One region of the Streptomyces sp. NPDC006552 genome, then DNA from elsewhere that is predicted to be linked to it. Evidence: riboswitches for the same ligand, from Rfam matches in the RefSeq annotation. Region 1 holds a riboswitch; each other region holds the start of a gene.
What was found. A riboswitch is a leader RNA that binds a small molecule or an ion and turns the genes downstream of it on or off. The one in region 1 is predicted to bind cobalamin.
Positions count from the first base shown of each region.

Region 2: it holds a riboswitch for cobalamin, as region 1 does, so the genes downstream of both, ABZY33_RS22575 (HoxN/HupN/NixA family nickel/cobalt transporter) here and ABZY33_RS29790 (ribonucleoside-diphosphate reductase subunit alpha) in region 1, are expected to answer to the same signal.
Region 3: it holds a riboswitch for cobalamin, as region 1 does, so the genes downstream of both, ABZY33_RS19010 (cobalamin biosynthesis protein) here and ABZY33_RS29790 (ribonucleoside-diphosphate reductase subunit alpha) in region 1, are expected to answer to the same signal.

Region 1 covers NZ_JBEXOS010000068.1:22,551-32,024, reverse strand. The annotation lists gene ABZY33_RS29800 (DUF3311 domain-containing protein) at 21-311, shown strand; gene mctP (monocarboxylate uptake permease MctP) at 308-1,930, shown strand; cobalamin riboswitch at 2,063-2,197, shown strand; gene ABZY33_RS29790 (ribonucleoside-diphosphate reductase subunit alpha) at 2,319-4,691, shown strand; gene ABZY33_RS29785 (ribonucleotide-diphosphate reductase subunit beta) at 4,691-5,710, shown strand; gene ABZY33_RS29780 (hypothetical protein) at 5,717-5,890, opposite strand; gene ABZY33_RS29775 (helix-turn-helix domain-containing protein) at 5,985-6,947, shown strand; gene ABZY33_RS29770 (cytochrome P450) at 6,944-8,326, opposite strand; gene ABZY33_RS29765 (multidrug MFS transporter) at 8,323-9,360, opposite strand.
Region 2 covers NZ_JBEXOS010000040.1:2,217-11,690, reverse strand. The annotation lists gene ABZY33_RS22595 (NADP-dependent isocitrate dehydrogenase) at 1-844, shown strand, start outside; gene ABZY33_RS22590 (M13-type metalloendopeptidase) at 946-2,910, shown strand; gene ABZY33_RS22585 (dienelactone hydrolase family protein) at 2,982-3,701, opposite strand; gene ABZY33_RS22580 (hypothetical protein) at 4,030-5,247, opposite strand; gene ABZY33_RS22575 (HoxN/HupN/NixA family nickel/cobalt transporter) at 5,356-6,477, opposite strand; cobalamin riboswitch at 6,509-6,728, opposite strand; gene ABZY33_RS22570 (inorganic diphosphatase) at 6,757-7,182, opposite strand; gene ABZY33_RS22565 (GNAT family N-acetyltransferase) at 7,352-7,843, opposite strand; gene rho (transcription termination factor Rho) at 7,873-8,991, opposite strand; gene ABZY33_RS22555 (class I SAM-dependent methyltransferase) at 9,424-9,474, shown strand, end outside.
Region 3 covers NZ_JBEXOS010000030.1:73,278-82,751, forward strand. The annotation lists gene ABZY33_RS19005 (cobyric acid synthase) at 1-567, opposite strand, end outside; gene ABZY33_RS19010 (cobalamin biosynthesis protein) at 564-1,520, opposite strand; cobalamin riboswitch at 1,557-1,691, opposite strand; gene ABZY33_RS19015 (hypothetical protein) at 1,817-2,038, opposite strand; gene ABZY33_RS19020 (inorganic phosphate transporter) at 2,054-3,331, opposite strand; gene ABZY33_RS19025 (lysozyme) at 3,631-4,374, opposite strand; gene ABZY33_RS19030 (class II aldolase/adducin family protein) at 4,519-5,172, shown strand; gene ABZY33_RS19035 (alpha/beta hydrolase) at 5,290-6,417, shown strand; gene ABZY33_RS19040 (hypothetical protein) at 6,563-7,951, shown strand; gene ABZY33_RS19045 (hypothetical protein) at 8,056-8,865, shown strand; gene ABZY33_RS19050 (ABC-F family ATP-binding cassette domain-containing protein) at 8,961-9,474, shown strand, end outside.

The DNA of each region.
Region 1 (9,474 bases):
GCGAGGGGACGGAGCCCGACATGTCCGATGCGCCAACAGGTGCGCCACGCGCGCAAGAAGTGGGCAGACCGGTGGTGACACCGGTCCGCGTCGTGATCGGGCTCTGCCTGGTCGCCCCGTTCGTGGCCATGCTCTGGGTCGGCTCCTACGCCAAGATCGATCCGACCTTCATCGGCATCCCGTTCTTCTACTGGTACCAGATGCTCTGGGTGCTCATCTCGACCGGCCTGACGATGATCGCGTACAAGCTGTGGCAGCGCGACCAGCGCGCCCGTAAGGCTGCGGCCACGGCCCCGGGGAGCGCGCGATGAACGGTGGCGTCAACGGTGTCGCGCTCACCGTCTTCATCGTCTTCTTCCTGGCCGTCACGGTCATGGGCTTCCTCGCCGCGCGCTGGCGCCGCTCCGAGAGCGACTCGCTCGACGAATGGGGCCTGGGCGGCCGCTCGTTCGGCACCTGGATCACCTGGTTCCTGCTCGGCGGCGACCTCTACACGGCGTACACCTTCGTCGCCGTGCCCGCGGCGATCTACGCGGCCGGCGCGTCCGGCTTCTTCGCCGTGCCGTACACGATCCTGGTCTACCCGCTCATCTTCACGTTCCTGCCGCGCCTGTGGTCCGTCTCGCACAAGCACGGGTACGTGACCACGTCCGACTTCGTACGCGGCCGCTTCGGCTCCAAGGGCCTCTCGCTGGCCGTCGCGATCACCGGCATCCTCGCCACGATGCCCTACATCGCGCTCCAACTGGTCGGCATCCAGGCCGTGCTCGACGTGATGGGCGTCGGCGGCGGCGAGAACACGAACTGGTTCGTCAAGGACCTGCCGCTGCTCATCGCCTTCGGCGTGCTCGCGGCGTACACGTACTCCTCGGGGCTGCGGGCACCGGCGCTGATCGCGTTCGTCAAGGACGGCCTGATCTACCTGGTGATCCTGGTCGCCATCATCTACATCCCGATCAAACTCGGCGGCTTCGACGACATCTTCGCCGCGGCCGGCAAGAAGTTCGAGCAGCTGAATCCGGCGACCGGGAAACCCGTCGGCGCCCTCGCGCCCGGTGAGGCCGGGCACTGGACGTACGCGACGCTGGCGCTCGGCTCGGCCCTCGCGCTGTTCATGTACCCGCACTCGATCACGGCGACGCTCTCGTCCAAGAGCCGCAACGTGATCCGCCGCAACACCACGATCCTGCCGCTCTACTCGCTGATGCTGGGCCTGCTGGCGCTGCTCGGGTTCATGGCGATCGCGGCCGGGATCAAGGTGCAGAACGGGCAGCTGGCGATCCCGCAGCTCTTCGAGGACATGTTCCCCGACTGGTTCACCGGCGTCGCGTTCGCCGCCATCGGCATCGGCGCGCTGGTCCCGGCGGCGATCATGTCCATCGCCGCGGCGAACCTCTTCACGCGCAACATCTACAAGGACTTCATCAAGCCCGACGCGACCCCGGCGCAGGAGACCAAGGTCTCCAAGCTGGTCTCGCTGCTCGTGAAGGTCGGCGCGCTCGTCTTCGTCCTCACCATGGACAAGACCGTCGCCATCAACTTCCAGCTGCTCGGCGGCATCTGGATCCTCCAGACCATGCCGGCCCTGGTCGGCGGTTTGTTCACGCGCTGGTTCCACCGGTGGGCGCTGCTCGCCGGCTGGGCGGTCGGCATGGTCTACGGCACGCTCGCCGCGTACGGGGTGGCATCGCCGACCCAGAAGCACTTCGGCGGCTCCTCGAAGGAGATCCCTGGCATCGGGGAGATCGGTTACATCGGTCTGACCGCGTTCGTGATGAACGTGGTCGTGACCGTGGTCCTCACCTTCGTCCTGAACGCCGTGAAGGCCCCCGCGGGCGTCGACGAGACGTCCCCCGGGGACTACACCGCCGACGCCGGCGACAAGGGGGTCCAGCAGGACCTGCCCGTCGTCGGAGCGGGCGGTCACTAGCCGCACGCGTGGCACAACGGACGGGCCCCTCCCGCGCGGAGGGGCCCGTCCCTGTCTTCGGGCACCCCGTCGGAGACGCGGTCTCGACACCCGGCCGACACAAGATATGGGGCTGCCTCGCACACCCGGCACAACATGTATGCTCGCTCTCGCTGCCGCCGCAGGGGAATCCGGTGCAAATCCGGAACTGTCCCGCAACGGTGAACGTATGCGCCCATAGCGGCGCCCGCGTGAGTCCGACGACCTGCCGCAGCCCACCCGGACCGTCCGGCCCGGGTGGACAGACGTCCGGGCCTCGCGGAATGGGCCGGTGACGACGGCGCCCCCGTGTGCGCGCCCGAGCCACTCCTCCCCGCGGGCCTCGAGCCGAGCGAGGGAGAGCCCCCACGTGACCATCGCGCCGCCCGCCGAACCGGTTGCCGCCGCACCGGACGACGCTCCGGGCACCGCCCTGCTGCGCACCCTGACCGAGCTGACCGCCGATCTCCCCGGCACCGACGCCGGCCGGGTCGCCGCCGCCGCGCTGCGCGGCCGCAGCGCCCACGCCGACCTCGCCGAGCTGCGCGAACTCGCCACCGAGGCCGCGGCCGGCCTGATCTCCGACGACCCGGTCCACTCCCGGCTCGCCGCCCGCCTCCTCACGCTCTCCATCGCCGCCGAGGCCGCCTCGCAGGGCGTCACCTCCTTCACCGGCTCCGTCGCGACCGGCCATCGCGAGGGCCTGATCGCCGACCGCACCGCCGCCTTCGTGCGCACGCACGCGGCCCGGCTCGACGCGCTCATCGACCCCGCGGCCGACGACCGGTTCGGTTACTTCGGCCTGCGCACGCTGCACAGTCGCTACCTGCTGCGCCACCCGATCACCCGGCAGGTCATCGAGACCCCGCAGCACTTCATGCTGCGCGTCGCGGCGGGTCTCGCCGAGGACGACAGCGTCCGCGCGCTGGACGAAGTGGCGGCGCTCTACGGCCTGATGAGCCGCCTGGACTACCTGCCCTCCTCCCCCACCCTCTTCAACTCCGGCACCCGCCACCCGCAGATGTCGAGCTGCTACCTGCTCGACTCCCCGCTCGACGAGCTCGACTCGATCTACGACCGCTACCACCAGGTGGCCCGCCTCTCCAAGCACGCCGGCGGCATCGGCCTCTCGTACTCCCGCATCCGCAGCCGGGGCTCGCTGATCCGCGGCACGAACGGGCACTCCAACGGGATCGTGCCGTTCCTGAAGACGCTCGACGCGTCGGTCGCCGCGGTGAACCAGGGCGGACGCCGTAAGGGCGCGGCCGCCGTCTACCTGGAGACGTGGCACTCCGACATCGAGGAGTTCCTGGAGCTGCGCGACAACACCGGCGAGGACGCGCGCCGCACCCACAACCTGAACCTCGCGCACTGGATCCCCGACGAGTTCATGCGCCGCGTCGCCGAGGGCGCCGACTGGTCGCTGTTCTCCCCGGCCGACGTGCCCGAACTCGTCGACCTCTACGGCGCGGAGTTCGAGGACGCGTACCGCAGGGCGGAGGCCGCGGGCAAGGCGCAGAAAACCCTCCCCGCCCGGGACCTGTACGGCCGCATGATGCGCACCCTCGCCCAGACCGGCAACGGCTGGATGACCTTCAAGGACGCCGCCAACCGCACCGCCAACCAGACCGCGGAGCCCGGCCACACCGTCCACTCCTCGAACCTGTGCACCGAGATCCTGGAGGTCACGGACGACGGCGAGACGGCCGTCTGCAACCTCGGCTCGGTCAACCTCGGGGCCTTCGTGGTCTCCGACGCCCGCGACGGTCAGGACGCCATCGACTGGGAGCGGCTCGACGCGGCCGTGCGCACCGCCGTCACCTTCCTCGACCGCGTCGTCGACATCAACTTCTACCCGACCGAGCAGGCGGGCCGCTCCAACGCCCGCTGGCGCCCGGTCGGCCTCGGCGCGATGGGCCTGCAAGACGTCTTCTTCAAGCTGCGGCTGCCCTTCGACTCCCCCGCGGCCCTGGCCCTGTCCACGCGGATCCAGGAGCGCATCATGCTCGCCGCGTACGAGGCCTCCGCCGGCCTCGCCGAACGCAACGGCCCGCTGCCCGCCTGGGAGAAGACCCGTACCGCGCGCGGCGTCCTGCACCCCGACCACTACCCGGACGCCCAGGTGACCTGGCCCGAGCGGTGGGCCGCGCTGCGGGAACGTATCGCCGCGGTCGGCCTGCGCAACTCGCTGCTGCTCGCCATCGCGCCGACCGCGACGATCGCCTCGATCGCGGGCGTCTACGAGTGCATCGAGCCGCAGGTCTCCAACCTCTTCAAGCGCGAGACGCTGTCGGGCGAGTTCCTCCAGGTCAACGCCTACCTGGTCGACGACTTGAAGCGGCTCGGCGTCTGGGACGCGCAGACCCGGGAGGCGCTGCGCGAGGCCAACGGCTCGGTGCAGGGCTTCACCTGGGTGCCCGAGGAGGTCCGCGCCCTGTACCGCACGGCGTGGGAGCTGCCGCAGCGCGGCCTCATCGACATGGCGGCGGCCCGCACCCCCTTCCTCGACCAGGCCCAGTCCCTCAACCTGTTCCTGGAGACGCCGACCATCGGCAAGCTCTCCTCGATGTACGCGTACGCCTGGAAGTCGGGGCTGAAGACGACGTACTACCTGCGTTCGCGCCCCGCGACACGCATCGCCCGCGCCGCGCACCGCGCCACCGTCCCCGCCCAGAGCGCGCCGGAGACCGACGCGGTCGCCTGTTCCCTGGAAAACCCCGAGTCCTGCGAGGCCTGCCAGTAATGACGACTCCCGCCACGGAAAAGAACCTGCTCGACCCGGGCTTCGAGCTCACCCTGCGTCCCATGCGCTACCCGGACTTCTACGAGCGCTACCGGGACGCCATCAAGAACACCTGGACCGTCGAGGAGGTCGACCTGCACTCGGACGTCGCCGACCTCGCGAAGCTGTCGGCCGGCGAGCAGCACATGATCGGCCGCCTCGTCGCGTTCTTCGCGACCGGCGACTCCATCGTCGCCAACAACCTGGTCCTCACCCTGTACAAGCACATCAACTCCCCCGAGGCGCGGCTGTACCTCTCGCGCCAACTCTTCGAGGAGGCCGTGCACGTCCAGTTCTATCTGACGCTGCTCGACACCTATCTGCCCGATCCCGAGGACCGGGCGGCGGCGTTCGCGGCGGTCGAGAACATCCCCTCGATCCGCGACAAGGCCGAGTTCTGCTTCACGTGGATGGACTCGGTCGAGTCCATGGACCGCCTGGAGACCCAGGCGGACCGCCGCCGCTTCCTGCTCAACCTGATCTGCTTCGCGGCCTGCATCGAGGGCCTGTTCTTCTACGGCGCCTTCGCCTACGTCTACTGGTTCCGCTCGCGCGGGCTGCTGCACGGCCTGGCCACCGGCACCAACTGGGTCTTCCGGGACGAGACGATGCACATGTCGTTCGCCTTCGACGTCGTCGACACCGTCCGCAAGGAGGAGCCGGAGCTCTTCGACGACGCGCTGGAGCAGCAGGTCACCGACATGCTGCGGGAGGCGGTCGAGGCCGAGCTGCAGTTCGGGCGCGACCTGTGCGGGGAAGGGCTGCCGGGGATGAACACCGACTCGATGCGGCAGTACCTGGAGTGCGTCGCCGACCAGCGCCTGCAGCGGCTCGGCTTCGCGCCCGTCTACGGCTCCGAGAACCCCTTCTCCTTCATGGAGCTTCAGGGGGTCCAGGAGCTGACCAACTTCTTCGAGCGCCGGCCCTCGGCGTACCAGGTGGCGGTCGAGGGGTCGGTCGGCTTCGACGAGGACTTCTAGGAGACCCTAGGCGACCTTGGTGAATGCGGCGCGGCGGGCGAGGAGTTCGGCCTCCTGCTCCTGCCACGCCTGGCGGAGCTGCCGGTCGATCCGCCGGTCGTGGGCGGCCCCGTACAGGGAGGGGGCGGCGAGGAGGAGGAAGACGAAGAGGACGGTGAGGTAGTTCATCGCTGTGTTCATGTCCTCCACTCTCCCGCCGTCCGGGCCCCCGCGGCAGTGGCAGTCCTGTCACTGACCCTCGAATTACTGCCAGCTCTGCGGCAGACTGGCGGACATGCTGAAGAACGTGGCCGCGGTACTGCTCGACGGTGTGCACCCTTTCGAACTCGGCGTGGTGTGCGAGGTGTTCGGTCTCGACCGGAGCGAGGCCGGGCTCCCGGTGTACGACTTCGCGGTCGCCTCCGCCGAGGGGCCCGCGCTGACCACGCACGTGCCCGGGATGACCGTCTCGACCCCGTACGGCCTGGACCGGCTCGACGAGGCCGACCTCATCGCGATCCCGTCGGCGGGACGGCGGTTCGGCCAGTACCCGCCGGAGCTGCTCGCGGCGCTGCGCCGGGCCGTCGGCCGGGGCACGCGCGTGCTGAGCCTGTGTGCGGGCGTCTTCGTGCTCGGCGAGGCCGGACTCCTCGACGACCGCCGCTGCGCGGTCCACTGGCGGTACGCGCGCGAGCTCTCCGTCCGCTTTCCGCGCACCCGGGTCGACCCCGACGTCCTCTACGTCGACGAGGGCCCGGTGATCACCTCCGCCGGCACGGCCGCGGGCATCGACGCGTGCCTGCACATCGTGCGCACCGAGCACGGCGCCGAGGTGGCCAACGCTATAGCCCGCCGCATGGTCGTGCCGCCGCACCGCGACGGCGGCCAGGCCCAGTACGTGGAGCGCCCGCTGCCGGCGACGCGCTGCGACACCGTGGGCGAGGTGCTGGCCTGGATGGAGCGGAACCTGGACGCGCCGGTGACCGTCGAGGAGCTGGCGGCACGGGCGCACATGTCGCCGCGCACCTTCGCCCGCCGCTTCCAGCAGGAGACGGGTACCACGCCCTACCGCTGGCTGCTGCGCCAGCGGGTGCTGTTCGCGCAGGAGCTGCTGGAGCGCACGGACGAGACCGTGGACGCGATCGCCTTCCGCGCCGGGTTCGGCAACGCGGCGGCGATGCGCCACCAGTTCATGAAGGCGCTGGGCACGACGCCCAACGCCTTCAGGAGGACCTTCCGGGTGCGACTGGCCGGCTAGCCGCGGGCTTCTACTCTGAGCAGTCCGCGCCGGGGCTGGAGCGTGATCCCGATGCGGGCGGAGCCGTCCGTCTCGGGGGTCGGAACCAGCCGCCACCGGGCCACCACCGTGCCCAGGACGAGGGCCAGTTCGGCCATGCTGAAGTGGTCGCCCGGGCACTTGCGGTTGCCGACGCTGAACGGCGCGTGCGCCGCGGGCGTGACGTCCCCGGCCCGCTCCGGCAGCCAGCGGTCGGGGTCGAACGCGAGGTGGTCGGTGAAGGCGCGCGGGTCCCGCTGCATCGCCAGCGGGCTGTAGACGATGTCGGAACCGGCCGGAATGCGATACCCGCCGAGAACCGTGTCCACGACGGCCAGCCGCGTCAATATCCAGACAGCAGGCCGAATCCGCATGCATTCGGTGAGCAGATTCCGCATATATGTGAGTTTCTCGACGTCACCGAAAGCGACCGGACGTCCGGCCGTCACGGATTCAACCTCCGCGGCCAACCTCCTTTCCTGCTCGGGGTGTTCGGCGAGAAGCTGGAACACCCACGTCAGGGTCTTCGCGACATTCTCGGCGCCGGCCACGACGAGGGACACGACCTGATCGTGCACCTCCTGCTCGTTGACGGTTTCACCATTCTCGTCGCGGTCGTCGAGCAAAGCGGCCAGAAGGTCGCCCGGATTGGTTCCGGACGCCCTGCGCTCGGCAATGATCTCGTCGACCAGCCGATGCAAATCGGCCAGCGCGCGCTCGAATCGCCTATTGGCCGGCGTCGGCAGCCGGTACAGCGGCCCGAAAGAGAGGATCATCCTGCGGTACAGCCCCTCGAACACGGTGTGCAGCGCCGCGCTCAGCCGGTCGGCCCGCTCGTCGACGGACTCGACCTGGAGGACGGAGCGGGCCACGATGCGGGTCGCCGTGCGGAAGACCTCGGCCGCGATGTCGACGCTCTGCCCGTCGGTCCACCGCCCGGCCATCGCCCGGGCCTCCTCCTCCATGACGGCCGCGTACTCGTGGATCTTGTCCATCCGGAACGCCGGCTGGATGGCGCGGCGCTGGCGCCGGTGCAGCGGCCCGTTGCTGGTCGCCACCCCCTTGCCGAGCAGGACGCCCATCGTCTCCCAGAGCGGGCCTCCGACCAGGAAGTCCGGGCTCTTGAGGAGCGTGGCCACCAGCTCGGGATCGCAGACCGCGTAGGCCGTCTTCGGGCCCAGTTTCAGCCGGACAACCTCGCCGCCCTCGCGCAGCCGGGTCAGGAAGCCGAGCGGGTCGCGCAGCAGGTTCCAGGCGTGGCCGAGCAGGGGGGCGCCGCCGGGCGCGAGCGGCGCCGGTGCGCCGCCCGGCCGGTCCGCGCCGGGCACCGGCTCCACCGGCAGGGCCGATTCGACGGTCATGCGCACTCACCCACCTGATCCGGATGCCCGGTCGTCTCGTCGTCGCTGACATAGGGCGGAGTCGCCCGGTCGTCCCAGCTGTCCACGGCGTAGCGCCCGGACTCGTGGTGGAACCAGTACACGGAGCTGAACCAGTTCCGCATGTTTCCCACGCACAGCCGGAGCGCCTTCGCGAGTTCTTTCCCGTGTGCGCCGATATTCTCCGTGGCGATGGCGAGCCGCTCGACCTCCGCCTCCGCGACGAGGAATTCCTCGATGGTTCCCTCGACCCTTCTGCGGACTTCCGCGACCGCTTCCCGCAGCGATAATCCCTCGTGTTTGATGAGGCTTATCCCAAGGTTGTGCAATTCGTCTCCCGCGAGTTCCTTGGGCAACGAGCACAGGTCGTTGTACCAGGCGGCGAAATCCTGACAGGCGAGCGCCGCCCGCTGAAAGGACTCGTTCTTCCGCACCCACGCGGGGAGTTCGAGCTGCGCCGCCGGCTCCAGCAGGTCGAGCCATATCCAGTGCGCGAACGTATTCCTGCGCAGGGCTATGTACTCGTCGACGGTCGGGACCGTACCGGTGATCCGGTTGTGGAACTCCTGGTCGTAGGCGTCGATCACCACGTGGAAGTGGCGGGCGAACCGCGCGTTCCACGTCCGGCTCAGGGAGCCGTAGAGCCGGCTCACGCTCTCCGCGAACCCCGCGACCACGGGGTCCGCGTGGTTCAGGTGCAGGTGTGGTGCCTCCGTGGCCGCGTGGAGCTGGACGGCGAGCCGCCGCCAGCTGGCCGTCCGGCCGTGGATCACGTCGCGGTCGTGGCGGTCGTCCCAGACGAAGAACCACGCGCTGTAGTCACAGATCGCGGCCAGCACGTCGTCGGGCGCGCCAATGTAGTAGCCCGCCATCAAGTCCGTGTAGCACAGACCATCGGCATATTTCGCGACCTTGTCGGCGGGCATGAGCCGTTTTTCGAGCAGCCAGGAGCGCGTCCCCTCCTGGAGCTTCGGCCAATAGGGGTGCAGATTGCGAGGGAACGCGTCCTCGATCACCGGTAGCGCCAGCGCCGGTGGGACCGCTGTCTCTGGATAAGCAGGCACGAAACAAACCCCTCTCTGCCGCCTGGTGGCGTACGCCTCCCGCAGTGCCGGGCGCGCGCCGTTGCG
Region 2 (9,474 bases), on a different contig from region 1:
CAAGGACGCCCCGATCAAGGACTGGGTCAAGCTCGCCGTCACGCGCGCCCGCGCCACCGGCGACCCGGCCGTCTTCTGGCTCGACGAGGGCCGCGCCCACGACGCCCAGCTGATCAAGAAGGTCGAGCAGTACCTGCCGGAGTTCGACACCGAGGGCCTGGACATCCGCGTCCTCTCCCCGGAGGACGCCACCAAGCTCTCCGTGGAGCGCATCCGCCAGGGCCTCGACACCATCTCGGTCACCGGCAACGTGCTGCGCGACTACCTGACCGACCTCTTCCCCATCCTGGAGCTGGGCACCAGCGCCAAGATGCTCTCGGTCGTCCCGCTGATGAACGGCGGCGGCCTCTTCGAGACCGGCGCCGGCGGCTCCGCCCCCAAGCACGTCCAGCAGCTCGTCAAGGAGAACTACCTGCGCTGGGACTCCCTCGGTGAGTTCCTCGCCCTGGCCGTCTCCTTCGAGCACCTCGCCACCTCCACGGACAACGCCCGTGCCAAGGTCCTCGGCGAGACCCTGGACCGCGCGACCGGCACCTTCCTCAACGAGGACAAGTCGCCGACCCGCCGCGTCGGCGGCATCGACAACCGCGGCAGCCACTTCTACCTGGCCCTGTACTGGGCGCAGGAGCTGGCGCGCCAGACGGACGACGCGGAGCTGGCCAAGGCCTTCGCCGCGTTCGCCGAGAAGCTCGCCGCGGACGAGCAGAAGATCGTCGACGAGCTGCTCGCCGTCCAGGGCAGCCCCGCCGACATCGGCGGCTACTTCCGGCCCGACCCGGCGAAGGCCGCCTCCGTCATGCGCCCGTCGAAGACGCTGAACGAGGCCCTGGCGACCCTCGCCTGATCACGCCCCGCCCCGCACTGCCCCGGCCTGCTGCGCGCAGACCGGGGCAGTACGTCATTTCTCCCGCTGTATCACGCCACTGACCTGGGTAGGCTGCGGCGATGAGCACTTTGGATGACGCACGCCCGGGCATGGACCCGGCGATCCGACCGCAGGACGACCTCTTCGGTCATGTCAACGGCCAGTGGCTGGCCACCGAGCCGATCCCCGACGACCGCTCCAGCTGGGGCCCCTTCGTGCAGCTCGTCGACGTCGCCGAGCGGCAGGTCCGGGAGATCATTCAGGAGATCGCGGCGGGCGCCGACACCGGCCTCGGCCCGGAAGAGGCGCGCAAGATCGCCGATCTGTACGCGTCGTTCATGGACGAGGACGCCGTCGAGGCCCGCGGCCTGGACCCGCTGCGCCCGCTGCTCCAGGAGGTCGCCGGGCTCGGCGACGTCCGGCAGCTCGCGGCCTTCGTCGGCCGCTTCGAGCGGATCGGCGGCTCCGGCCTCTTCGGCTCCTACATCGACTCCGACGACCGCGACTCCGACCGGTACCTGTACAACATCCTCCAGGGCGGCCTCGGTCTGCCCGACGAGTCGTACTACCGCGACGAGAAGTTCGCCGAGACGCGCGAGAAGTACGAGGCGTACCTCACCGAGCTGCTGACGCTCGCCGAGCACGCCGCGCCGGCCGCCGCCGCGCGCACCGTGCTCGCCCTGGAGACCCGGCTCGCCGAGGGCCACTGGGAGCGGGCCGAGACGCGGGACGTGCAGAAGACGTACAACCTCACGACCTTCGACGAACTCACCGCGCTGGCCCCGGCCTTCGACTGGAGCGCGTACGCCGACGGGCTCGGCGGCGGTGACGACACGCTCGCCCGGTCCTGCGTCCGCCAGCCGTCCTACCTGGCGCACCTGTCCACGGTCCTGGCCGAGACCCCCATCGAGCAGTGGCGCGACTGGCTGGTCGTGCGCGTGGTGCGGTCCGCCGCGCCCTACCTGTCGTCGGCCTTCGTCCGCAACAACTTCGAGTTCTACGGGCGCACCCTCAACGGCACCCCGGAGCTGCGGGCTCGCTGGAAGCGCGCCGTGGCGTTCGTCGAGGGCGCCGTCGGCGAGGCCGTCGGCAAGGAGTACGTGGCCCGGCACTTCCCGCCGCGGTCCAAGGCGCTCATGGACGAACTGGTCGCGAACCTGCTGGAGGCCTACCGGCAGTCCATCGGCGCGCTGGACTGGATGACGGACGAGACGAAGCAGCGGGCGTACGAGAAGCTCGCCACGTTCCGGCCGAAGATCGGCTACCCGGACCGGTTCCGCGACTACTCCGCGCTGACCGTCGTCGCCGACGACCTGCTGGCCAACGCGCACGCGGCCGACGCCTTCGAGCACGACCGGCAGATGGCCAAGATCGGCGCGCCGGTCGACCGCGACGAGTGGTTCATGCTGCCGCAGACCGTGAACGCCTACTACAACCCGGGCACGAACGAGATCTGCTTCCCGGCCGGCATCCTGCAGAAGCCGTTCTTCTCGCCGGACGCGGATGCCGCCGAGAACTACGGCGGCATCGGCGCCGTCATCGGCCACGAGATCGGCCACGGCTTCGACGACCAGGGCGCCCAGTACGACGGCGCGGGGAACCTGAACGACTGGTGGACCGCCGACGACAAGGCCGCCTTCGAAGCCAAGTCGAAGGCGCTCGTCAAGCAGTACGACGGCTTCTCGCCGCGGAACCTGCCGGGGGAGTCCGTCAACGGTTCGCTCACGGTCGGCGAGAACATCGGCGACCTCGGCGGCCTGACCATCGGCCACACCGCGTACCTGATCTCGCTCGGCGGCGAGCCGGTGCCGGTCAGCGAGGACGGCGTCAGCGGATCGCAGCGGCTCTTCCTGAACTGGGCCTACTGCTGGCGCACCAAGCGGCGCAAGGAGCAGGAGCAGCAGTACCTGACGATCGACCCGCACTCCCCGCCGGAGTTCCGGGCGAACATCGTGCGGAACCTGGACGAGTTCCACCAGGCGTTCGCCACGCAGGCGGGGGACGGGTTGTGGCTGGACCCGGAGGACCGCGTGCGGATCTGGTGACCTGAGCCGATGCGCGGCGGGGCCAGGAGGTGGACGCCTCCCGGCCCCGCCGCCTCGTGGCGGAGCGCGGCTCAGCTGATGTTCGTGGTGAGGAACTCCAGCGTCGCCGACCAGGCCTTCGCCGAGGACTCCGGGTCGTACGCCTCCGGGCGGCCGTCGTTGAAGAAGGCGTGGCCCGCCGGGTACAGGCGGAAGTCCGCCGCAATGCCGGACTGCTCCTCGATGGTCCGGCGCAGGCCGTCGAGGGTGGCCGCCGGGATGGCCTCGTCCCGCTCTCCGTAGTGGCCGAGGACCTGGGCCTTCAGCCCCGAGAAGTCGGGGACCTCGCCCTGGATCACGCCGTAGAACGGGACGGCCGCGCTCACCCGCGGGTCCTTGGCCGCCAGGTAGAGGACGAAGCCGCCGCCCATGCAGAAGCCGACGGCCCCGACCGTCCCCGAGGTGACCTCGGGGAGGGCGAGCAGATGGTCGACGGCGCCGGAGAGCAGCTCGACGCCGCGCGCCACGGGCAGCTCTTGCATCATGCGCAGCGCCTCGCCGGAGTCGTGCGCCACGTTCCCGCCGTACAGGTCCGGGGCGAGCGCGACAAAGCCCTCTGCGGCGAGCCGGTCGGCCACGTCGGCGATGTGGTCGGTCAGCCCCCACCACTCCTGGATGACGATGACGCCGGGGCCGCTGCCCGTGGGCGGCAGCGCCAGGTAGCCGTGGGCGGGGGTGCCGTCGCTGTCGAACGTCACGTTCTGGTGGGCCGGCCGGCCGGTGGAGCGGGGGGTGTCGGGGGTGTCCGCCACGAGGTGCCTCCTGGGCTGAGCGCGATGATCGTCTCCCACGATGCCACTGCGCGGGGCCGGGCGAGCGCGGGGGTGGTCACCTGTGGACGACCGGGGCCGCGGCGGTGGAGCAGGAACGCGATGACCGGGCCGGCGGCGAAGAAGCCGGCCAGCCGGCAGAACGCGGTGGTGCAGCAACGCGCGGGCCGTCACCGGCCTGCCGAAGGTGGTGGAGGCGCCGGCGAAGCCCGCGACACCGAACAGGAAGGACTCGACGAGCGTGTGCCCCCGGGGCCCGGCCTCCCACCGGGAGGAGGCCGGGCACCGGGATCGCGGGCGGGGCGGGGCGTCAGCCCTTCTGCTGGGCCGCCTGAAGCGCCGTGATGCAGACCGAGAGAGCCTGCTGCAACTCCTCCAGGCGCCGCACCATGTCGTCCTCGTAGATCGCGTCGATCTCCTGCACGTCGTCGAAGGTCAGCTCCTCGAACGCCTTCGTGGCCTTCGACAGGCTGCTGTAGAACTTCGCGCGCCGCTCCTGCACCCGCAGCTCGGGGTCGGACTCGACGGCCTCCGCGACGAGCGTGCGCACCGAGTCGTAGGCCTCGCGGGCCCACTCACCCGCCTCCTCGTCCTCGTCCAGCTCGTCGATCAGGGACAGATGGCGCTCGGCCTCCTCGCGCAGTTGCGCCGGAGCCTCGATCTTCTGTCCGGCCGCCGTCTTGACCTGCCCCTCCTCGGCGATCCGGCGGACGTACTCCAGCCGGTCACCGGTCTTGGACTCCTCGGCGACGGCCTTCTTCAGATCGTCGGCGCGCACGATGTCACGGGCCAGACCCGAGCGGAGCACCGGGTCCTCGCCGAGGCGGTCCATCAGCGCCTTGCGGGCCGCCTCCGCGGTGCCCGGGTCGGCGAGGATCGCGGCCCGCAGCGCCGTCGGGTTCTCGGCCACCTCCAGGGCCTTGGTCGGCCGGATGCCCTCGGCCGCCGCGGCCTCGGTGATCGCCTGGCCGCGCACCGAACCGGCGCCGGAGCGCGACACGTAGTAGGACAGCCAGAGGTCGGCGTCCGGGAGTTCGACGTCGGCGCCCGGCGCGAGGGTCTCGAACTGGGGGACCACCCCGTCGTCCGCGGCCCGGTCCCACGCCTTGTAGAAGCGCATGACGCGCTCGGCCGAGCAGCCGGCCAGTTCGGCGAACTTGCGCGCCGAGACCTTGGCCGTCTCCCCGGCGGCCTGGCCGCCGGGGCGCACGCTGCGGGCCACCTTCAGGGCGAAGGTCCAGCCGCCGGTACGGGCGTAGCCGCCGAAGGCGTGGGCGTCGGCGGCGACGGACTCGGCCACCTCGCCCACGCCGTCGTCGTCACCGTCCCCGGTCCCCGCCTCGTGCGCGTCGGCGGGGGTGGGTTCGGTCTCGGCGGCCGGGGGCTGCCAGAAGTTCTCGGCCTCACCGGCCTCGGCCCCCCGCGCCTGCGGCACCTCGGACGCGGGCCTCGGCTCCGCGGCGGGTGCCGCCACGGCCTGCGCACCGGACGGGACGGCTGCCTCGGACGAGTCGGTGGCTACGGTCACGTACGTACTCCTGAGTGTTCGGGCGGTGCGGGTCGACGCGACACCCTATCGCCCCGCCCGCCGCCGGAGCGCCCCTGACGTGCCGTGACACCGGCCGCCCGGGCCCGCTCATCCGCCCCCGGCGACCCGGGCCGACCACCGCTGCTCGACCCGGGCGAGACGCCAGTACGCGATCGCCGCCGTCCAGACCACGACGAACAGGCCGACGATGACGTAGCCGACGTTGTCCAGGTCGAGACCGGCTATCCAGCCGGTCACCGCGTCGGAGAGGGAGAGCTTCTCGTGCAGGACGCCGACGATCTCGATGGTGCCGATGAAGAAGGCGACCGCGATCGACAGGCCGGTGATGGTGAGGTTGTAGAACACCTTGCGCACCGGGTTGGAGAACGCCCACTGGTACGCGAAGTTCATGAACGTCCCGTCGAGCGTGTCGAACAGGCTCATGCCCGCGGCGAACAGCAGCGGCAGGCACAGGATCGCGTACCAGGGCAGTCCGGCCGCCGCGCCGCTGCCCGCCATCACCATCAGCGTCACCTCGGTCGCCGTGTCGAAGCCGAGGCCGAAGAGGAAGCCGAGCGGGTACATCTGTCCCGGGCGGGTGATCGACCGGGTGAAGCGGCCGAGGAAGCGGTTCATGAACCCCCGGGAATCCAGGTGCGCTTCGAGCTCCCGCTCGTCGTAGGAGCCCGCGCGCATCGCCCGGAAGACCTTGAGGATGCCCAGCAGGGCCACGAGGTTGAGCGCGGCGATCAGGTACAGGAACGTACCCGACACGGTGGTGCCGACGACGCCGAGCGTCTGGTGGGTGCGGGACTCGTCGTTCAGCAGGATGCCCGCGAGCGCCGCGCCGCCCGCGACCAGGGCGGCCATCGCGACGACCACGCTGGAGTGGCCGAGGGCGAACCAGAACCCGACGGAGACGGGCCGTTTGCCGTCGGCCATCAGCTTGCGGGTCGTGTTGTCGATCGCGGCGATGTGGTCGGCGTCGAAGGCGTGCCGCATGCCGAGGGTGTACGCGGTGACGCCGAGACCGATACCGAAGGCCTTGTTGCCGACCTCGTAGTGCTCGGGCACGACGAGGAGGAACAGCACGCCGAACGCGACGACGTGCAGCGCGGCTATCACCGCGAGCAGCCCCGCGGTGCGCACGGTGTCCTCGCGGCGCCAGCGGAAGGAGGGGTGGGGGTGCGGCCCCGTGGGCCGCGCAGGGGAGTTCCCGGGCAAGGTCATGCCTTGATCACGCTCCAGCACCTCGTGGAATGACTTCGTGAGATGCCGTGGCCGGTCTCCTGGCTTACGGGCGTGCCGCGCCGCTCCGGCCTTCCCAGCCGCCCGAGGGCGGCCAGTGGCACGGTGGAGCGGTGCGTCCCCCGCCGCCCGAAGGCGGCGGAAGGCCCGATCACAGTGGCGAGGGCCGCTCCGGACTTGGCCCCTGAGGGCCGTCACCGGTCTTCCCGAGCACCACGGCCCGATCACCCTAGTCGACGCGCTCCCCGGCGCGACGGGTGGTCAGGCCGACCGGCGCCCGCGGGCCCGCGCGATCTCCTGATAGGCCTTCTCCCGGCCTTCCCAGTGCGAGCCCTCCACCGACTTACCGGGCTCCAGGTCCTTGTAGACCTCGAAGAAGTGGGTGATCTCCAGGCGGTCGAACTCCGGGATGTCCTCGATGTCCTGGATCGACGCGTGGCGCGGGTCGTGGGCGGGGACGCAGAGGATCTTCTCGTCCGGGCCCTTCTCGTCGCTCATCACGAACATCCCGATGGCCCGGCACTCGATGGCGCAGCCGGGGAAGGTGGCGTCGGCGGTCAGCACGAGCGCGTCCAGCGGGTCGCCGTCGCCGCCGAGCGTGCCGTCGACGTAACCGTAGTCCGCGGGGTACTGGGTCGAGGTGAACAGCATCCGGTCGAGCCGGATCCGCCCCAGCCCGTGATCCATCTCGTACTTGTTCCGGGAGCCCTGCGGGATCTCCACGATCACGTCGAACGCGTCGCCCCGCGTCTCGCTGCCGCCCAATGTGGCCTCCTTGCCGCATTGCCGCCCGCTCGGATGCCACCGAGTGTGCGCTGCGGCGCGCGAGGGCGGAACCCCTCGGACCGCACCGGAGTCACCCCGGGGGCGTGAGGGGGAAGACGAGTTCGGGGCGGTCCCAGGCGACGGCCGGGGGCTGGGCGGCGGCGGTGCCGGTCCGTACGGCGCCCATGCTGCGGTAGAAGCCTTCGGCGGGCGGGTGCGCGACGACCCGGACGTGGTCGAGCCCCGCGGCGGCGGCCTGCGCGCGCATGTGGGCGACGAGCAGCCGGCCGATGCCCCGGCCCTGGGCGTCGTTCGCGACGAACATCAGGTCCAGCTCGGGCGGGGCGAGGAGCAGCGCGTAGAAGCCGAGGACGCGGCCGTCGGCGATGTCGGCCGCGACGAAGACGTGGTGCGCCTCGATGTAGTCGGGCCCCACCCGGTAAGCCGCGACCATCGGCGCGTAGGGGCCCTCGTAGGCGCGGGAGCCGCGCACGAGCCGGGTCAGCTTCCTGGCGTCGCCCGCGACGGCCCGCCGGACCGTGACGGCCGGGCCGCGGCCGGGGCGCGTCAGGATCGAAGTCATGCAGGCAGTATCACGCATCCGCGGGGGCGTCAGCCGGCCGGGACCGTCGAGTGGACCTGGCGCAGGAACGCGGCGTTGTCCGGAGTGCGGCGCAGTGTGTCGAGCAGCGTCTCGAAGGAGGAGTGGGTGTCGCGTCCCTGGAGGGCCCGGCGCAGGCCGCGGACGGCGGCCGACTCGGCGGCGGGCAGCAGGAGTTCCTCGCGGCGGGTGCCGGACGGGGCGAGGTCGACGGCGGGGTGGACCCGGCGGTCGGCGAGCGCGCGGTCGAGCCGCAGCTCCATGTTGCCGGTGCTCTTGAGCTCCTCGAAGAAGTAGTCGTCGGCGCGCGACCCGGTGTCGACCAGGGCGGTGGCGAGGATCGTCAGGGAACCCGCCTCCTCCGTGGCGCGGGCCGCGCCGAACAGGCGCTTGGGGCCGAGCAGCGCCGCGGCGTCGACGCCGCCGGAGAGGGTGCGGCCGCCGCCGGACGAGGTGGGGGCCGCGTTGTTGTACGCGCGGCACAGCCGGGTCAGGGAGTCCAGCAGGATCACGACGTCGCGGCCCTGTTCGACGAGGCGCTTGGCGCGCTCCACGGCGAGTTCGGCGAGCGCGATGTGGGCCTTGGCCGGCTGGTCGAAGGTGGAGGCGTACACGTCGCCGCGCACCGAGCGCCGCATGTCGGTGACCTCCTCGGGGCGCTCGTCGACCAGCAGCACCATCAGCTGGGCCTCGGGGTGGTTGGCGGCGACCGCCGCGGCGAGCTGTTGCAGCAGGACGGTCTTGCCGGTCTTCGGCGGCGCGACGATCAGACCGCGCTGGCCCTTGCCGACGGGAGCGAAGAGGTCGACGACGCGGCCCCCGAGGCCGCTCGCCGGGCTCTCCATGCGCAGCCGGACGGCCGGGTGCAGGGGGGTGAGGTCGGCGAAGCGCGGACGGGCGCGGACGGCGCCGGCCGGCGCGCCGTCGACCGTGTCGACGTGGTCGAGCGTGTGCGGCCGGGCGCAGGTACCGGCCACGAAGTCGCCCTTGCGCAGGGCGAGTCGGCGGATCACGGCGGCGGGCACCTGGACGTCGCGGGACGTCGCCGACAACTCGCTCCCACGCAGGTGGCCCTGCCCGTTGGCGCCGATGTCGAGGACGCCGGCGGCCTGGACAGGCGGCCTGGGCATAGCGGCGGCGTCCGCCTGGCCGGTGGTGGCGGGCCCCTCGAGCAGGGGCAGTGTGGTGGTGGTCATGGTGGGTCACGGTCCTTTCGCGGACGCGGTTCGCAGCAAGGGAGGAAGAGGAAGGGGTGGGGTGGGGTCCGGCGCGGGCGGGGCGGACGGTCACGCCCCGCGGGGCGGACAGGACAGCCCGAGGCCGGGGCCGGGAGAGAACCTGGTGGAGCGGGGGCGGGACCGAGCCCGCTGAACCCTGCTGACCAGGAAGGACATGCGCTGCGGCGGCGACCGGGAGACGGTGTGCGCCCAAGCGCGGAGAGAGGGGATCGACACCGGCGCCTCGAAGGGGGCGTACACAAGTGCCGAACAGACCGTACCACTCGATGCCGGGTGCGCGCCATGCCCGGCCGGTGACGGCCCGCGGACCTATGCTGATCCGCCATGTTCACACCCCAGGGCCCCACCCTCCGCGAGCTGGCCGTACAGGCGCTG
Region 3 (9,474 bases), on a different contig from region 1:
CTGGTCCTCCGGCGCCAGCAGCGCCGTCGTCCCGAAGAACGAGGCGAAGACGCCCCCGCGGTCGATGTCGCCGACCACCAGGACCGGCAGCCGCGCGGCCCGCGCGATGCCCATGTTCACGATGTCGGTGCGGCGCAGATTGATCTCGGCGGGCGAGCCCGCCCCCTCACAGATCACCGCGTCATGACTGCCCCGCAGCTCCTCCAGGCACTCCACCACGGTGTCGAGCAGCGCGCCCTGGCGCTGTCCGTGGTAGCCCCGCGCGCTCATCTCACCGACGGGCCTGCCCATGAGCACGACCTGGCTGCTGCGGTCGCTGCCCGGCTTGAGCAGCACCGGGTTCATCAGCGCGGTCGGCTCGACCCGGGCGGCCTGCGCCTGCATGGCCTGCGCCCGCCCGATCTCGGCGCCCTCCCGCGTCACGAACGAGTTCAGGGACATGTTCTGCCCCTTGAACGGCGCGACCTTCACCCCCTGGCGGACCAGCCACCGGCAGATGCCGGCCGTGACCACGCTCTTGCCCGCGTCGGAGGTCGTCCCCGCGACGAGGAGCCCCCCGCCCTTCACCGGCGCGCCCACAGCAACCGCCCGCCCACACAGACTCCCCACGCCAACGCGGTGATCCGCCGCGACAACCGCGCGGCCCGTTCGACATCCCCGACCCGCACCGCACGCCCGGCGGCGTTCAGGACGGGCCGGTGCTCCACCCGGCCCGCGTAGGCCAGCGTCCCGCCGAGCCGCACCCCGAGCGCCCCCGCGAACGAGGCCTCGACGGCCCCCGCGTTCGGGCTCGGGTGGCGTCCGGCGTCCGCGCGCCAGGCCCGCGCGGCGGCGCGCGGCCGCCCGCCCGCCAGCACGGCGAGCGCCGCCGTCAGCCGGGCTCCCGGCCACCCGGCCACGTCGTCGAGCCGGGCCGAGGCCCAGCCGAACCGGCGGTAGCGGGGCGACTTGTGCCCGACCATCGCGTCCAGCGTGTTCACGGCGCGGAAGGCGAGCAGTCCGGGGACGCCGCCCACCGCGCCCCACACCAGCGCGCCGACGACCGCGTCCGAGGTGTTCTCGGCGACGGACTCGACGACACCGCGGGCGATCCCGTCGGCGTCAAGACCCTGCGGATCGCGGCCGCACAGCCGCGGCAGCAGCTCCCGGGCCAGCTCCACGTCCCCGGCCTCCAGGGCACGGCCGACGCCTCGCGCCTCCCGGCCCAGCGAGGTCCCGCCGACCACGGCCCAGGTGGCGGCGGCGGTCAGCGCGACGGCGGCGGCGGGGGAGCGGCGTACGGTACGGGCCGCGGCGGCGCCCAGCGCGGCGGCGCCGCCCGCGCAGAACACGGCGTGCGCGGCGCCCCAGCCCCGGTGGTCGCGCCACAGCAGGCGCTCGACGTGTCCGGCGGCCCGGCCGAACCCGGCCACGGGGTGCCCGCGGCGCGGATCGCCGAACAGCAGGTCGGCAAGGAGTCCGGTGGCGGCGCCGTACGCGAAGACGCGCTCGGCCCGCGCCGCGCCGCGCAGGGCGAACATGGCGTAGTTGTCCTCACTCAGGGTGTCCACGCCCTGGTTCGACGAGACCGGCAGCGAGAGTTCCTGGCTCGCCCTTCCTTCAGGAGGGCTCACAGTGGCGGGACCGCGCCGGATTCGCACCGGCTTCCTCGGACTGCTGCCGTAGATGGCCCGCGAAGTCCACCACGGTCCGCGAAGGTGCGTCAACTCGCCGTTGACCTGGGAGAGCGGAGTGTGGGCAGGTACACAGAAGGGCGGCGGGGCGGGACGCCGTGCGCCCTGCCCCGCCGCCCCTCGTACCGGCGAGCGGGCCGCCGTCAGGCGACGATCAGGAAGATCCCGTACGCCACGGCCGCCGCGCACAGCGCGAAGCAGAGGTACGCCCCCGAGGTGGCGGCCGTCGCCGAACCGCCGCGCTGCGCCGCGGACTCCCGCTTGGAGAGGCCGACGACGCCGAGGGTGAACAGGCCCACCAGGGCCACGGTGGCCACGAGACTGACCCCGAAGACGGAGGCGAGAGCCGACCAGTCGATCTTCATAGCTGTCCTGCTTCCTTACAGCGTGGCGCCGGCGGGGCGCGCGGGGTCGGCCAGGGGCTGCGGCGGGGCGGGGATCGTGGCCTTCACCTCGACCGAGGGCCCGGACTCCGCGGCGGCGGCGACGGGCGGCGGGCTGACCGCGGCGATCGCGGTGGTCACCACGTCGGCCGGCTCCGCCACGGCGCCGGCCGCGTCCGCGGTGACGTTCGTGTGGTCGACGGAGTCGCGCCGGGAGAGCTTCCAGATGGTCCCGGCGCCGCCGATCAGCAGGAGCGCGGTGAGGCCGATGCCCCACGAGCCCTGCTTGGTGAGGAACTCGGCGCCCGCGCCGACCAGGCCCGCGGCCGGCAGGGTCAGGCCCCACGCGACGAACATCCGGGTGGCGGTCGACCAGCGGACCACACCGCCCTTGCGGCCGATGCCCGCGCCCATCACGGCGCCCGAGCAGACCTGGGTGGTGGAGAGGGAGAAGCCGATGTGCGACGAGGCGAGGATCGCGGTCGCGGCGCTCGTCTGCGCGGTGAAGCCCTGCTGCGGGGCGAGGTCGGTGAGGCCCTTGCCCATGGTGCGGATGATCCGCCAGCCGCCCAGGTACGTGCCGAGCGCGATGGCCAGGCCGGCCGAGACGATGACCCACAGCGGCGGGTTGGCGCCGGGGGAGAGGACGCCGCCGGTGATCAGGGCGAGGGTGATGATGCCCATCGTCTTCTGCGCGTCGTTCGTGCCGTGCGCGAGGGAGACGAGGCCGGCGGAGGCGATCTGCCCGGCGCGGTAGCCCTTGGCGGTGGCCTTCTGGTCGGTCCTGCCGCTGATGCGGTAGGTGAGCCGGGTGGCCAGCATCGCGGCGACACCGGCCACGATCGGCGCGGCGACCGCGGGCAGCAGCACCTTGGTGACGACGGTGCCGCCGTTCACCGAGGACCAGCCCATCGACATGACGGCGGCGCCGATGAGCCCGCCGAACAGGGCGTGGGAGGAGCTGGACGGCAGCCCGACCAGCCAGGTCAGCAGATTCCAGAGGATGGCGCCGACGAGCGCGGCGAAGATGACCTCGGTCCTGAGGCCGTCCTCGTCGATGATCCCGCCGGAGATGGTCTTGGCCACCTCCACGGAGAGGAAGGCCCCGACCAGGTTCAGCACGGCGGACATGGCCACCGCCGTCTTCGGCTTGAGGGCGCCGGTCGAGATGGTGGTGGCCATCGCGTTGGCGGTGTCGTGAAAACCGTTGGTGAAGTCGAAGACCAGTGCGGTGACGATCACGATCGCGAGCAGGAGTGTGGCATCAAGTGCCATATCCGGTATCCGTTTCAGGTTGCGGACGGCGTCGCTGACCACGGCTGATTGCCGAAGCCTTGGTGAACGTAGGGCGACTGTATGAACGGAAGGTGAACTGGTGGGGGATCTCAGGCGACTCCGGCGGAGAGTGATGGTGCGGGCCCGGGAATCCCGGGTTCCAGGGCCCCGCCGGTGTGGTTCTTGTCACCGCCGCAGAGGGGCGGACTTCTCCGGACATCCGGGCATACGACGACACGGCCCCGCGGCGCCCCCGGTGTCGGGGGGCCACAGGGCCGTGGGGGTGGCGCGGCGGGGAACTAACCCCGGGCGAACTTCCGCAGCTGGCTCAGGCTGCCGTTGAAGCGGTTCTGGTCGCCCGGGAGGCCGCCGCCGTTGTCGTACTGCCAGAACGTCCAGTAGGACCACCCGGCGGGCAGCGCGCCCGGACTGGAGCTGTAGCGGGCGATCCACAGGGCGTGGTTGGCGGCGAACGCGCGGCTGTTGCCGGTGCACGTCCTCCACCAGAGGCTGTTCGTGTAGATCACCGGACGCCGTCCGGTCCTGCGCCGGACCTCGTCGCTGAAGGATCTGATCCACGCGACCGTCTTGGTCTTGCTGAGGCCGTAGCACTTCTTCTTGCTGTACGGGTTGTACTCGATGTCGAGCGCGGGCGGCAGGGTCCACCCGTCGCTCGTCCAGCCGCCGCCGTTGCGCACGAAGTAGGAGGCCTGCGCCTTGCCGGAGGACTTGTCGGGCAGGGCGAAGTGGTACGCGCCCCGGATGATGCCGACCTGGCGGGCGCCGTTGTACTGCTGCGTGAAGTAGGGGTTCTTGTAGGTCGTCGCCTCGGTGGCCTTCACATAGACGAACCGGGCCCCCTTGCTCCGCGCCTTCTTCCAGTTCACGTTCTTCTGATGTGACGAGACGTCATGCCCCTTCGGCTTGGCCGCGGCGGCCGCGGGAAGCTCCGCGAGGACCGTGCCGCCGAACGTCAGAACGGCCAGTGAGACCGCCGCGGCGATACGGGTGCGACGGTGGGACGGTGTGTGGTCACGAGCCATATTTCCCCCCGGATGGCGACGTGCACGGCGAATCTCCCGGAAGCTCCGTGAAGATCCGGCCATGCCTGTCTGGCCAAGCCAACGGTGTGGATGGGCGATATGTGCCCCTTTGCTCCGCTTACTTTGCCTGACAAGATGCCCGGTATGACGGAACTGGAGCAGGCGTGGCAAGAATTGGTGGCGACGGCGCGCAGAACCGTCAGCGACGGACTCGTCGTCGGCACGTCGGGCAACGTCTCGGTACGGGTCGGGGAGACGGTCCTCGTCACCCCGAGCGGCCTCCCCTACGACCGGCTCGGCCCCGCCGACCTGGTCGCCGTCGGGCTCGACGGCGACCGGCGCGCCGGCACGCTCACGCCCACCAGCGAACTCCCCATGCACCTCGCGGTCTACCGGCACACCGACGCCCGCGCCGTCGTGCACACCCACGCGGTGCACGCCACCGCCGTCTCCACGCTCGTCACCGAACTGCCGGCCGTCCACTACATGACGGCGGCGCTGGGCGGCCCGGTGCGGGTCGCCCCCTATGCGACGTACGGCACGCAGGAGCTGGCAAGCAACATGCTCGCCGCCCTGGCCGGCCGCACCGGGTGCCTCCTGCGCAACCACGGGACCGTCACCTACGGACCCACGCTCGACGCCGCCTACGACCGGACCGCGCAGCTGGAGTGGATGTGCCGCCTGTGGCTCACCGCCCACTCGGTGCCCGGCCGCACCCCCTCGCTGCTCACCGAGGAACAGCTGAACGAGGTGACGGAGCGGCTGCGGGGGTACGGGCAGCCGCCGGTCCAGGAGTAGAGGCGCACCCGGGCCGTGCCGAGCGGAACCCGGCCCCGTCCGGCACAGAACCGGCATCTGTCACTCTCACCGGTCGTCCCACTGGCCCGGGCGGGGCCGTGCGCCGACACTGGACGGGTGCGTACCGCCAAAGCGACGGCAGCTGCCGTCACCGCCGTGCTCGGAGCCTCCGCCGCCGCGATCGCCGCCGGCCGCCTGGCCAGCGACGCCGCGCTCAAGGCGCCCGCGGGGCGCCCCCTGCCCACCGAGCCCCGGCTCACCGTCCACTCCACCGCCGCCGGCCACATCACCCTCACCCGCGACCTCGCCTCCCTGCGCCCGGGCACGTACGGACTGGCCGGCGAGGGGCGGCACGCGGTCGTCGGACCGGTGCTCGCATCCGTGCCCCACGCCGCCGACACGGTCGTGCGGCGGCTGGAGAGCGTCACCTACGGCAGCGTCGACCCCGGTACGAGGGCCTGGCTCACCCCGCAGGTGCACACCGGGGACCCCGCGTCCGCGCTCGGCCTCGACCACGCCGACGTCGTGGTACCGGGTGAACTCGGCGGGCTGCCCGCCTGGTTCGTGCCCCAGTTGCGCGACACCTGGGTCATCACCGTCCACGGCCTCGGCACCACCCGCGAACACCCCCTCAACATCATGGGGTTCCTGCACCACCACGGGTTCCCGGTGCTCGACCTCGCCTACCGCGGCGACCCCGGCGCGCCCCGCTCCCCGGACGGCCTGCACCACCTCGGCGCGGCGGAGTGGCGCGACCTGGACGCCGCGATCCGCTACGCCGTGCGGCAGGGCGCCCGCAATGTCATCGTGCACGGATGGTCGACCGGCGCCGCCATGGCCCTGCACGCCGCCGCGCACTCGGCGCTGCGGGACCGGATCCGGGGCCTGGTCCTCGACTCCCCGGTACTCAGCTGGGAGGCGACGCTGCGCGCCCTGGCCGGGGCCCGGCGCACCCCGGCCGCGCTGCTCCCGCTGGCGGTCCGGGCCGCGCAGGGCCGCACCGGGCTGAGCCGCCCGCGGTACGCCGAGACGCTCGACCCGGCCACCCTGCGGGTGCCCACCCTCATCGTGCACGGACCCGATGACGAGGTCGCCCCCTGGGCCCTCTCCCGCCGCCTCGCCGACCGCCGCCCGGACCTGGTCTCCGTCCACCAGGTCGACGACGCCCCGCACAACGCGATGTGGAACGCGGACCCGGCGGCGTACGAGGAGACCCTGCGGCGCTTCCTGACCCCGCTGATGTGAGCCGGCGCACCCCGGAGCCCGGGCGCCCCGCCGCTCGCGGGGCGCTCCGGTCCCGCGCGCCCCGGGCGCCCCGCGAACCGCGGGCCGAACCCCGAACAGGCACTCCCGTTTGGGAATTCGCGGGGTGACCCTGGACACTGCTCCAGTGACGTCCCGTACCCCGCGCGACTCCAGGCTCCGACTCGTCAGCCCGCGCCGCCAGCCGCTGGCCGCTGCCGCCCCCCGCGCAGCGGCCCGGCGGCCCGCGCCGCGCCCTCCGGAGGGCACCCCGCCACCCGCGGAACTGGCCCGTGCCGCCCGGCAGGGCCTGGCCGCCGCCGTCCGCGTGGCGCGCTGGGCCGACACCACACTGAACCCGGGCAACGGCACGGGCGCGCGCGACGGCAAGGGCACCCTCTCGGACGCCACCGCGCGCCGCGCCGCCGCCGACCTCGGCCTCACCGTGGGCCAGATCTGCGCCGACTGGGACACCGCCCGGCTCGCCGGCCTCGTCGAGGTGCACGGCGACATCGCCCGGCCCGGCTGGCGGCTGCGCGTCTGGGACCGCGACGACACCGCCGTGCTGCGCGGCTGGGTCGCCCTCTTCGACGCCTGGTCCCTGGTCCACCCCGCGCCGGACGCCCTGGAGCCCGCCGCGGTGGCCGAAGTCGTCGAAGCCGTACCGCAGTTGCTCTCCTTCTGCCAGCTGATGGCGGGCCCGGTGCCGGTCGCCCAGCTCCTGGACCTGCTCGACCAGCGCGTCGGCGAACTGCGCGCCGAGCGCTGCGAGATCCCCTACGGGCCGCAGCCCGAGCCGGTGCCGGCGCAGGACACCCCGCTCCCGCCGCTGCTCGACTGGGCCCTCGCCGGCCTCGCCGCCGTCGGCGCGCTGACCTACGCCGACGAGCACGCCACCCTGACCCCGCTGGGCAGTTGGGCGGTCTGGGTCAAGCTGGAGCAGATCTGCGTCGCCGCCCAGTCCCCGGCCGGGAACATCGAGGTGGCTGCCGAGTCCATGCTGCGCGGCTGCGCGCGGCTGCGCCCGAACGCGGCCCGCGCCGAGTACCGGGCCTGGCTCGCCGCCCGCGACGTCGGCACCGCTGTCACCGAGCTGCTCGACGCCGCCCGCGGCGAGGACGCCCTGCTGCGCGGCCTCGCCTTCGAGGCGCTGCGCGTCGTCGGGGCACCCGCCGAGCCCGAGGTGCGCCGCGCCACCGACGACCCCCACCTGCGCGCCTACGCCCTGCTCTGGCTGGCCGAGTACGAGGGCGCCGACCCCGAGGACGTGCACACCGTGCTGACCCGCGAGGAGGCGACCTGGCTGTGGGTGGACACCGCCGCGGCCGTCGCCGATCACGGTGAAGCGCCGCTGCTCGTAAGGCACTTGGAGTCCGCCGTGCAGCCGACCGTGCCCGCGCTGATCGAAGAGGTCCGCGCCGTCGGCCACCCGCGCACCGTCCAGGTTCTGGTCGCCCTGGCCGCCGCGCACCCCGACCCGGCGCTCGCGAAGGCCGTGCGCCGCGCGGCGTTCCAGGTCCACACGGGCGGCGCCTGACCGCATCCCGCGCCCCGGCCGTGTCACCCCGCCTCCCACCCCTCACCGCCGTTACACTCTGCGCCTGATTGCTGACGGACGGTGCGAGTGGCGGGGGCGATGGCATGGCGGTCGTACCGCTCGACGCGGCGCGGGAGACAGGCCCGGACCGGCGGACCGCGCAGCCCCCGCCGCCACCTGACGAACGCGCCTCCCGTCGTCCCCGCGGACGCCTCCTCCTCGCGCTCGGCGCCGCCCTGGCCGCCGGCCCGCTGCTCCTCGCCGCCCACCAGGCGCGGCCCGCCCCCTACGGCGACCACCTCACCCGCACCGCGCACGCGGACGCCGGCCCCGGCGCGGCCGGCGTCCGGCTGCGCACGAGCGGCGCCGCGGTCGAGGCGTACGACACCGCCGTGCGCTGGCGGTACACGCGCGACGGACGCCGCCCGCTCGCCGTCCTGGCCGCCTCCGGGCACGCCCTCGCGCTGTGGAGCGACGGGGTGATCACCGACACCGACGGCGCCCGGGGGCGCGCGGTGCGCTGGCACCGGGCGGTCCCGGACACCGCGGCCTGGCTGCGTACGCCGGGCGCGCGCGGCGGCGCCGGAGTGCTGCAACCGCTGGACGCGGGGGCACGGATGCTCGCCGTGGTCACCCCCGGGCGCATCGCCGCCTACCGCACCGCCGACGGCGACCTGCGCTGGGTGCTGCCCGCGCGCGCGGGCTGCGTCTTCGCGCCGGCCACCTACGTGCGGCGCGCCGGCGCCCTGCTGATCGCCCAGCCCTGCGCGGACCCCGCCGTGGCCTGGAGCGAGCGGATGGTCGCTGTCGACGGGCTCGGCCGGATCGTCCCGCGCCGCGAGCCCCTCGGCAACGAGCTGCCCGGCGAGGGGCGCACCCGAGCCCTGGGAAATACGTTTGCGTCTCACCGTTAAACTGGCTCGTATGACGTTTTCTCTCTGGGTGGTCTAGCGGCGCCGACCGGCCCTCGCCCTGTCAACCAGCCGTAACCCTGTCCTGGAGTACCCCCGTGATCACCGCATCCGGTATCGAACTGCGCGCCGGCGCCCGCATCCTCATCGAGAACGCCTCTTTCCGTGTCGCCAAGGGCGACCGCATCGGCTTGGTCGGCCGCAACGGAGCGGGCAAGACCACCCTCACCAAGTGCCTCGCCGGTGAGGGCATCCCGGCCGGGGGCACGATCTCCCGCTCCGGCGAGGTCGGCTACCTGCCGCAGGACCCGCGCACCGGCGACCTGGACGTGCTGGCCAGCGACCGCATCCTGTCGGCCCGTGGCCTGGACACGCTGATGCGCAAGATGCGCGAGAACGAGCAGCGCATCGCGAACGGCTCGGGCGCCACCCAGGCCAAGGCGCTCAAGCAGTACGAGCGCCAGGAGACGGAGTTCCTCACCAAGGGCGGGTACGCCGCCGAGGCCGAGGCCGCCACCATCGCCGCCGCGCTGAACCTCCCCGACCGGGTCCTCGGCCAGCCGCTGCACACGCTCTCCGGCGGCCAGCGGCGCCGGGTCGAGCTGGCCCGCA